Regions from separate parts of the Flectobacillus major DSM 103 genome, predicted to be linked through region 2. Evidence: riboswitches for the same ligand, from Rfam matches in the RefSeq annotation. Region 2 holds a riboswitch; each other region holds the start of a gene.
The links. A riboswitch is a leader RNA that binds a small molecule or an ion and turns the genes downstream of it on or off. The one in region 2 is predicted to bind thiamine pyrophosphate.
Positions count from the first base shown of each region.

Region 1: another riboswitch for thiamine pyrophosphate. It lies ahead of thiS (sulfur carrier protein ThiS); the one in region 2 lies ahead of FLEMA_RS0140860 (TonB-dependent receptor).
Region 3: another riboswitch for thiamine pyrophosphate. It lies ahead of thiM (hydroxyethylthiazole kinase); the one in region 2 lies ahead of FLEMA_RS0140860 (TonB-dependent receptor).

Region 1 covers NZ_KE386491.1:4,668,615-4,671,900, reverse strand. The annotation lists gene thiC (phosphomethylpyrimidine synthase ThiC) at 1-1,478, opposite strand, end outside; gene thiS (sulfur carrier protein ThiS) at 1,536-1,739, opposite strand; TPP riboswitch at 1,961-2,056, opposite strand; gene FLEMA_RS73925 (2-hydroxyacid dehydrogenase) at 2,234-3,271, shown strand.
Region 2 covers NZ_KE386491.1:3,998,185-4,001,470, reverse strand. The annotation lists gene FLEMA_RS72065 (DUF4350 domain-containing protein) at 1-762, shown strand, start outside; gene FLEMA_RS0140875 (AAA family ATPase) at 790-1,770, shown strand; TPP riboswitch at 1,855-1,951, shown strand; gene FLEMA_RS0140860 (TonB-dependent receptor) at 2,063-3,286, shown strand, end outside.
Region 3 covers NZ_KE386491.1:2,243,913-2,247,198, reverse strand. The annotation lists gene FLEMA_RS68365 (serine hydrolase domain-containing protein) at 1-81, opposite strand, end outside; gene FLEMA_RS68360 (hypothetical protein) at 101-565, opposite strand; gene FLEMA_RS0112225 (dihydrofolate reductase family protein) at 606-1,151, opposite strand; TPP riboswitch at 1,306-1,398, shown strand; gene thiM (hydroxyethylthiazole kinase) at 1,455-2,258, shown strand; gene thiE (thiamine phosphate synthase) at 2,251-2,892, shown strand; gene thiD (bifunctional hydroxymethylpyrimidine kinase/phosphomethylpyrimidine kinase) at 2,889-3,286, shown strand, end outside.

The DNA.
Region 1 (3,286 bases), 670 kb from region 2:
TTGGGTAGCCCCAAGTGCTCTTTGGGTGTAACATAACAAAGCATGGCACAGCCAAACCACCCAATCATAGCCGCCCCAATACCCGACGTAATATGGTCGTAGCCAGGTGCAATATCGGTGGTTAATGGCCCCAAAGTATAAAATGGAGCTTCGTCGCACGCTTTGAGTTGCTTGTCCATATTTTCCTTAATCAAGTGCATAGGCACATGCCCAGGGCCTTCTATCATTACCTGAATATCGTGCTTCCATGCAATTTTGGTAAGCTCGCCCAAAGTTTCCAACTCGCCAAATTGAGCTTCGTCGTTGGCATCGGCAATACTACCAGGGCGTAGGCCATCGCCCAACGAAAAGCTCACATCGTAGGCTTTCATAATTTCACAAATTTCTTCAAAGTGAGTATACAAAAAGTTTTCTTTGTGATGTGCCAAACACCATTTGGCCATAATACTCCCTCCTCTGGACACAATCCCTGTAACTCGCTTGGCCGTAAGTGGTACATAACGAAGTAGTACTCCAGCATGAATCGTAAAATAATCGACACCTTGTTCGGCTTGCTCAATAAGGGTATCTCTGAATAGCTCCCATGTTAGGGCTTCGGCTTTTCCTCCTACTTTTTCTAAAGCCTGATAAATGGGTACTGTACCAATAGGCACAGGCGAATTGCGAATAATCCACTCTCGTGTTTCATGGATATTTTTCCCTGTCGATAAATCCATGATGGTGTCGGCACCCCAACGGCAAGCCCAAACGGCTTTTTCTACTTCTTCTTCTATACTTGAGCTAACCGCCGAGTTACCTATATTGGCATTGATTTTTACCAAAAAGTTACGTCCAATAATCATGGGTTCGCTTTCGGGGTGGTTAATATTCGTAGGAATAATGGCTCGCCCTGCGGCTATTTCTTGTCGGACAAATTCGGGTGTAATAGCTCCCTTTGGTGTATTTGCTCCAAAGCTGTATCCTGCATGTTGATGTCCTAGTTGTTGTATTTCTTCAATTTTTTGGTTTTCACGAATGGCAATATATTCCATTTCGTGCGTAATAATTCCTTTGCGGGCATAATGTAGCTGTGTAACATTTTTGCCTTTTTGAGCACGACGTGGATTCGATAGGTAGTTAAACCGTAGCTCATCTAGCGATTGCATAGCCAAGCGTGCTTGTCCATATTCCGACGAAATACCTGTAAGCTGTTCGGTATCGTTTCTATTGATAATCCAATTTTCACGAAGTTTGGGCAATCCTTTTCTTACGTCTATCTCGATATTGCTATCGGTATAAGGCCCAGAGGTATCATAAACCGTTACAGAAGGATTTTTCGTAAAAACCCTTCCATTGATTTTGGTGTCGGTAAGGGATATTTCACGCATAGCCACTTCTATGTCATGGATTTGTCCTTTTACATAAATTTTCTTTGAGTTGGGAAACGGAGTTCTGCTAATGGCCTGTTCGCTTGGCTGACTTTCTTGGTATTTTTTCATGAAAATATTGAGGTTGAGTAAAACGAAATAAGATAGTGTCGGAAAAATGCCCTATTATTACCCACCTTGACTGGCCCTAATTATGGTAATATGGTCGTTGTGCGAAAAACGATAATTTGCCCAGGCAGTTTTGGGCAAAACCCAATCATTGACAGCAATGGCCAAACCTTTGAGATGTGTGAGTTGCTGCTCGTTTAAGAGCATTGCCACGGTAACTTCTTCTGGAAAATCTAATGCTTGATTATTGACAAAAAGGGTCATAATTGTTTAGGGTTTAAAACAACAACAGACCTCTAGGAGCAAGTGAAATAATCCTTGAATCTAAAAAAGATAGAAAAGAGTAAGCCCATCGACACAGCCATACATAACATATACCGTAAATACCCCCAGCAAAGGGTCATAAAATCTACCAGCAATATGACTTGATGAAAAACAGCTTGTGTTGAGCTTTTCTGAAAAATAACCCAGTTATTCTCAAAAAGGTAATCGGCTCTGCTTTTTCCTTCGCAACCATTACGTTGTTCAGGTTCAAAGGGTATAATCTCAGCCCGTATATTAAGGCACCCCTAAAGTCTGCGACAAACTTACTGTAGTATTCTGAAAGATAAAAGCAATTGGTATTTTTTATTATAGAATAAGCCTGTGTTATATTTTTGGGGTATCTGACGATTGCTTGCTAGGTAGCTGATTATTATCATGGAACACCCCCCCAGAATACCTGTATCTTTGGGTAATCATTCAAAATATCCCTGCGTATGAAAGCTTTAATTTATAGTACCAAAGAATTTGAAAAATCGTATTTGTTAGATGCCAATCAACAAAAACATGATTTAACGGTAACCAGCAAACCGCTCAATCTTGATACTGCTAGTATGGCCAAAGGATACGATGCTGTGGTACTATTTACCAATGACGATGCTTCTGGTGATGTACTTCGCAAATTACATCAAGTGGGTGTCCAATACGTAGCCACACGTTCGGTAGGTATCGACCACATTGACTTAAAGGTAGCCAGTGAATTAGGTATCAGAATTGCCAATGTTCCACATTATTCGCCCAATTCAGTAGCCGAACATACGGTGGCATTAATGCTGGCGTTGAACAGGAAATTAATTATAGCCAACGCCAAATCGCACGCTTATCAGTTTGAACTAAGTAGTTTGATTGGCTTTGATATGTACCAAAAAACAGTAGGTATTATTGGCTTGGGTACTATTGGTGGCGTTGTAGCTGATATTCTGAAAGGCTTTGGCTGTAAATTATTGGTGTACGACAACTATGTGAAAAACTACCGTACATCGACCGAGCAAATGAAATTTGTAGAATTGGACGAACTTCTGGCGGCTTCCGATATTATTACATTACATGCCCCACTTACCGACGAAACCAAGCATTTGATTAGCAAGCCTCAGCTTGAACTGATGAAAAAAAATGTAATGCTTATCAACACTAGCCGTGGAGGGCTACTCAATACGGTTGATGTATTAGAAGCCTTACGAGACAGGAAAATCGGCTACTTAGGACTCGATGTTTATGAAAATGAGCGAGGTATTTTCTTCAAAAACCATTTTCCAACTGAAGGGAAGGACAAACTCTTAACCGATTTGATGAACTTTAATAATGTACTTGTTACAGGGCATCAGGCATTTTTGACCAACGAGGCTCTCACCAATATAGCAGACAAAACTATTCAAAACCTAAACGAATGGGAAATGGCCACACCAGAAGAATGCAATGCCAAAATAGGTCGTATCTTAGATTTAGATGCACTTATTCACAATGAATTACTTTAGGGGAAGAAGAACAAG
Region 2 (3,286 bases):
GCATCGGTAGATGCTTATTTTGCTTCTTCCAAAACAACACAATGGCAAACACTAGGCTATAATAATTGGGGATATGCCAATTTTATCAAAATGGCGTTTGGTCGGGGGTTTTTCTACCTGAGTACTGTTCCGAAGGCTTTTAGTAATTATTATGTTATCCAAAACTCTAGTAGTGAATATGCTTTTAAGGCTTTATCGTATTTGCCCCAACAAACTATTTTTTGGGATGAATATATTCAGATGCCTTCTTTTGGAAAAGGTTTTAGGACAATTGCTAAGTCACAAAAAAATCTTGGCGATGATAGCTACGATACCTCACCATTTAGGTATATTGTTAGTCAGCCAGCTTTGCGATGGGCTTATTATTTGAGTATTTTAGGAATTCTGTTATTTATGATTTTTGAAGCCAAACGCCGACAGCGAGTTATTCCTATTATCGAAACGCCCAAAGATACCTCTTTGGCTTTTATCGAAACGGTTGGCCTTTTGTATTTTAACAATAAAGACCATACTAGTATTGCTCACAAAAAAATAGCTCATTTTTGGGCTTTTGTGCGTAATAAATTCTACCTAACAACCCATATTATCGACGACGACTTTAAAAATGACCTTAGTAATAAGTCGGGGGTAACTCGTCAGGCTGTAGATGAATTGATAGATTATATCACAACGATACAGCGTCAGCAACCACCTATTTCAGAAAAACAACTTGTACATCTTAATTTCTTAATTGAAACTTTTTACCACGACACAAACTATTAAATTGGCCTCATACCACCCACAACTATCATCATGAACCTTGAATCCAGAATAGACCTTAGTCAATTACATAATGCAGTAGCCAATATCCGTGCCGAAATCAGCAAAATAGTGGTTGGCCAACAGCACACTATCGACTTATTACTGACGGCTATTTTTGCCGATGGTCATGTATTGCTGGAAGGTGTACCTGGCGTTGCCAAAACCCTTACAGCCAAGCTATTGGCCAAAACTATTTCGGTTAATTTTAGTCGTATTCAATTTACCCCCGACATGATGCCGTCGGATGTGATTGGTACAGCGGTGTTCAATCCCAAAATCAGTGATTTTGAGTTTAGACAAGGCCCTATTTTTTCTAATATTATCTTGATTGATGAAATCAACCGATCGCCTGCCAAAACACAAGCGGCATTGTTTGAGGTAATGGAAGAACGACAAATTACCACGGCTGGCAATCAATACACTATGGCATTTCCTTTTTTGGTAATGGCTACCCAAAACCCTATTGAACAAGAAGGAACATACCGCCTACCAGAAGCTCAGTTAGACAGATTTATGTTTAAGGTAGTGATTGGATACCCCAATTTGTCGGAGGAAATAGCCATTCTTCAGGGGCATCATACTCGTGCAACGGCTTTTATCCAAAGCCCCGCCAACCTCATCAATCCAATATTAACAGCAGAAGAATTACGAGAATTACGAGAAAAAGTACGTCTGGTAATTGTAGAAGAAAAAACCTTAGAGTATATCGCCAAGATTATTCATGAAACCCGACATTCCAAATTCTTATATTTGGGGGCATCGCCACGAGCATCGGTAGCCTTACTAAATGCCTCAAAGGCTTTTGCGGCTATTAAAGGTCGTGATTTTGTAACACCTGAAGATATTCAAGAATTGGTGCCTTCGGTATTACGCCATCGGATTGTACTTACCCCAGAAAAAGAAATGGAAGGTGGTACAACTGAAGAGATTATCAAACAAATCGTCCAAAAAATAGAAGTACCAAGATAATCTTGTCTGAGAAAACTGGTTATATCTAAACTTTCTGCCTCAGAAAAATACAACTATACTATTTTCATCATAACTTTGTGACACAATCACAAAAAGGGGTGCCTTATAACAACGGGCTGAGATTATACCCATTGAACCTGATGCGGATAATGCCGACGAAGGGATTTTGATAATATCAAACGTTGAACTTCAACCTATGATATTACTAAATTAATCAAATTTTTACGGGTTTTATTATTGTTAAATCTGACAGGATTTGGCTCCTTTACCTGTCGTTATGTTTTCCAAAATAATGAAAAATTTAACGACTAAAATTCTTTTGCCAAAAGCTTCTTTCGGGCCTTTGCATGGAATTATTACTATTTTCTTCTTTTTTATAACCCTACTTTCGGCTTCGGCACAAGTAAGTATTTCGGGCAAAATAGCCGATTGGGATGGCAAAAAAAACCTTGCTGGTGCTACTGTTATTCTCGAAAATACCATGCGAGGTACTATTTCTGATGCTCAAGGAAATTTTGTCATCAAAAACCTCAAGAAGGGTTCGTACCAAATAAAAGTAAGCTTTATAGGCTTTGAAAAATTTAAGCAAACTATTGATTTACAAGAAAATACTAAAATAGAAGTATTGCTTCAAAAAAGTACTTTTATGGCCGATGAGGTTGTTGTAAATGCTACCAGAGCCAACGCAAAGTCGGGGGTTGCCTACAGCGATGTAAATAAAGAAGATTTACAAAAACAAAACCTTGGACAAGATATACCTCAGTTGCTCAACTTTACGCCTTCCTTGGTTACTACTTCCGATGCAGGTGCAGGTGTTGGCTACACAGGTATTCGTATTCGTGGTACAGACGCTACTCGTATCAATGTTACTATCAATGGTATTCCATTGAACGATGCAGAATCGCAAGGGGTGTATTGGGTCAATATGCCCGACTTTGCTAGCTCGGTCAACTCGATTCAGATTCAGAGGGGTGTAGGTACATCGACCAACGGAGCTGGGGCTTTTGGTGCTACTGTCAATATGTCGACCAACGAGTTTAGAAAAGATGCTTATGCCGAAGTTAATTCGTCGTATGGGTCGTTCAATACTTTGAAAAATACAATATTGGTTGGTTCGGGGCTACTCAACAACAAGTTTACGTTAGATGCTCGTTTATCAAAACTTACTTCCGATGGCTATATCGACCGTGCTTCGTCCAACCTAAAATCTTTCTATTTGTCGGGGGCTTATTTTGGCAAAAAATCGTTTGTTCGCCTCAATATATTTTCGGGAAAAGAAAAAACTTACCAAGCTTGGGAGGGTGTACCCGCTAGCTTATTAAGCACAAATCGAACATATAACTCTTATACTTACGATAACCAAACCGACAATTATCAACAAGACCACTATCAGTTATTAACATCGCATTCGCTTTCTAGCAATTGGACATTCAATTTTAACCTACATTACACGTATGGACGTGGGTATTATGAGCAGTTCAAGGAAAAAGATAAGTTCTCGAAATACGGTTTGCCC
Region 3 (3,286 bases), 1.8 Mb from region 2:
CTGTTGTAGCGAACGCTGTGCCATCAATGGCAGTCCCAAGAGTAATAAGTATAGCCCTAATAATCGAGTAAATAGGTTCATGATTTTGGAAAATTATAGATTAAAAAGCCCGAATCCAAGGTCTGCTAATAAGTGGCGAAAAAGCCCAAGGAATCGAACTTAGTATAAGAAGTAAGGCAATACCAAACCAAATAGCCAGTGTTTTGAATCGAGCCGTATCGTTATGTTGTTTTTTGCTTTTGACCGCTCCAATAGTTATAACTACTACAGCACTTAGCATAACGGTGATATGCTCCATACCAAAAAAGCGAATTTGTCGCAGGTGAATAGCTGTGCCAAAGTTTTGATAAAAATATTGTACAATAGGACTAATTACATACAATACCAAACCTAAAGTGGCTTGTGTATGAGCAATAGACAGCGTAACAATACGGAGTAGATTATCCTTTTTTTGAAAAGGACGGGCTTGCTTCCAAGCCCATAAAGCATTGAAAATAGCTATAACCAAACTGATAAGTACAAGCCAACGAACAAGGGAGTGTAATGCTAATAAAAATGAGTACATGATGTTGGTATTTAGTAAATTGTAATTATGGAAGTTATCCTTACACAGAAGAATTTAGGATTCGATAATGGAGCTGAACCAAACCTTTTTCATACGACTTTGTATCAACCAATTCTAAGCCCTGAGTAGGAATATTGCCCTGAAAAAGCCGAATACCATCACCCAGTAATATAGGAATTACCGAAATAATCAATTCATCAACTACTTTGGATTGTAGTAATAGGTTAACAATTGTAGCACCGCCATCGCAATAAATATGCTTTCCTTCCCGAGATTTTAGCTTTTGAACTAGTTCAGTAACATTTCCCTGATAAAAAGTAAGGTTTTGTCTGTTTTCAAGATATTGCCGTGTAATAACATACGTCTCTTTGTTGGCATGTGGAAAAGTATCTACCAGTTGCATCACTTTACTATAGGTTTTTCGACCCAAAATAACCGTATCAACAGTTTCGATAAAAGATTGATAGCCATAATCTTCTCCTTCTTTTTCAACCACCGAAAGGAAATCAAGGTTGTCGTTGTGGGTGGCAATATAGCCATCGAGGCTGGTAGCAATAAAAACGATAAGTTTACGAGGAATAAGCATTCTTTAAATTGATTAAGAAAAACGAGGTAGTTGTAATACAATAACGAGTAAATTTTTTGCAAAATTAAAACAAGACACCTTTCCTTCAACAAAAAAAGGATAAGTGGCAAAGCCAAAAATAACTTTGTTTATAGCTTATTCCTAGCTAATTTTACCACGGCTTTAGGGGTGTTCTGCAAAGAACTGAGAAATACCCTTTGAACCTGCCCCAGGTAATGCTGGCGAAGGGAAAAGTATTCAATCATTCTGCTATTTATATCGGGAAGCTCTGAGGCCATTTTATCGTATAACTAAAATGGAATAATGAAAGAGCAAATCTGGACTCAAATCGAAGCTGTTCGCCAGCAATCTCCTCTGGTACATAGTATTACCAATTATGTAGTGATGAATAATACCGCTAATGCCCTATTGGCAGTGGGGGCGTCGCCTATTATGGCACATGCTCATCCTGAGATGGCCGATATGGTGAGTATAGCGGGGGCTTTGGTTATAAATATTGGTACACTAGATGAATACTGGGTAAAAAGCATGATGCTGGCCATTGAGCAGGCCAATGTATCAGGAAAACCTTGGGTTTTAGACCCCGTAGGGGCTGGAGCTACGTTGTACCGCGACGAGGTTTTGCAACAGATTCTTGTTCAAAAACCAAGTATTATACGTGGAAATGCCTCCGAGATTTTGGCCTTAGCCAACAAAAATACTACCCAAACCAAAGGCGTAGATAGCACCAATGCCAGTACCGACGCTGTATTGGCTGCCAAGCAACTCAACGAAGAGTTTGGTAGTGTGGTCTGTATTTCGGGTGCAATTGATATTATTGTAGGGCAAGGCAAAATCATCAAGCTGTCAAACGGGCATCCACTAATGGCCAAAGTAACAGGAATGGGCTGTACTGCTACAGCATTAACAGGAGCGTTTGTGGCTGTAAATCCCCAAGGCCAATTTTGGGCAAGTGTATCAGCAATGGCCTTGATGGGTGTGGCTGGCCAAATTGCCGCTAATCTTGCCAAAGGGCCGGCTAGTTTACAACTTCATTTTTTAGATACCTTGTATCAATTAACCCAACAAGACTTTTTACAGTATATCCAAGTAGACGAATATGAATAGGCTTGAATTTCCGTATCGCTTGTATTTGGTGACCAACCAAGAAGCCTGCCTTGGCCGAGACTTAGTCAAAGTAACTGAAGAAGCCGTAAAAGGTGGTGTAGATTTGGTACAACTTCGTGAAAAAAATCTTGATGATAAGCAGTTTTTAGTAAAAGCTTTGCAACTGAAAGAAATGCTCAACCAGTACAATGTACCCTTGATTATCAATGATAACCTTTGGGTAGCCCAACAATGCTACGCCGAGGGGATTCATGTTGGTAATAATGATATGCCGCCTCATCAAATCAGGCATCGCTGGAACGACGTTGGTATTCTTGGGTATTCGATTGAATACGAAAAACAACTGGCTTTGCCCGATGCCGAGCTGTCAGACTACCTAGCTTTAAGTCCTGTGTTTGCTACCCCAACCAAGAACGATACCGTTACTGAATGGAAACTAGAAGGAGTGAGCCATATCAGACAATTAACTACTAAACCGTTGGTGGCTATTGGGGCTATCAATCTTCAAAATGCCACTAGTGTAATACAAGCGGGGGCCAACTGCCTTGCGGTAGTATCGGCTATTTGTTCGGCAAGCAAGCCTGCATTAGCTGCCGAAGCACTCAGAAATCAGATAGAAAAAGCATTGATATGAAAAAATATATTCCAGTATTAACCATTGCAGGTTCAGACAGTGGAGGAGGGGCAGGCATTCAGGCCGATTTAAAAACCTTTTCGGCTTTGGGTTGTTTTGGTACGTCGGCTATTACGGCTATTACCGTTCAAAATACCCTTGGAGTACGAGCTATCCATAGTATTCCTACCGATATTGTGGCTGGGCAGATTAGGGCTGTTATGGACGATATTCGGCCACGTGCTATCAAAATAGGAATGATTCATCGTGCCGATTTGGCCGTTGAAATAGCTAATGTTCTCAAAAACTACCCCGAAGTGCCAGTGGTTTTTGACCCTGTAATGGTAGCCACCAGTGGCGATAAACTGATTGAAAATGAAACCGTTTTGGCTTTGGAAGAATACCTATTTCCACT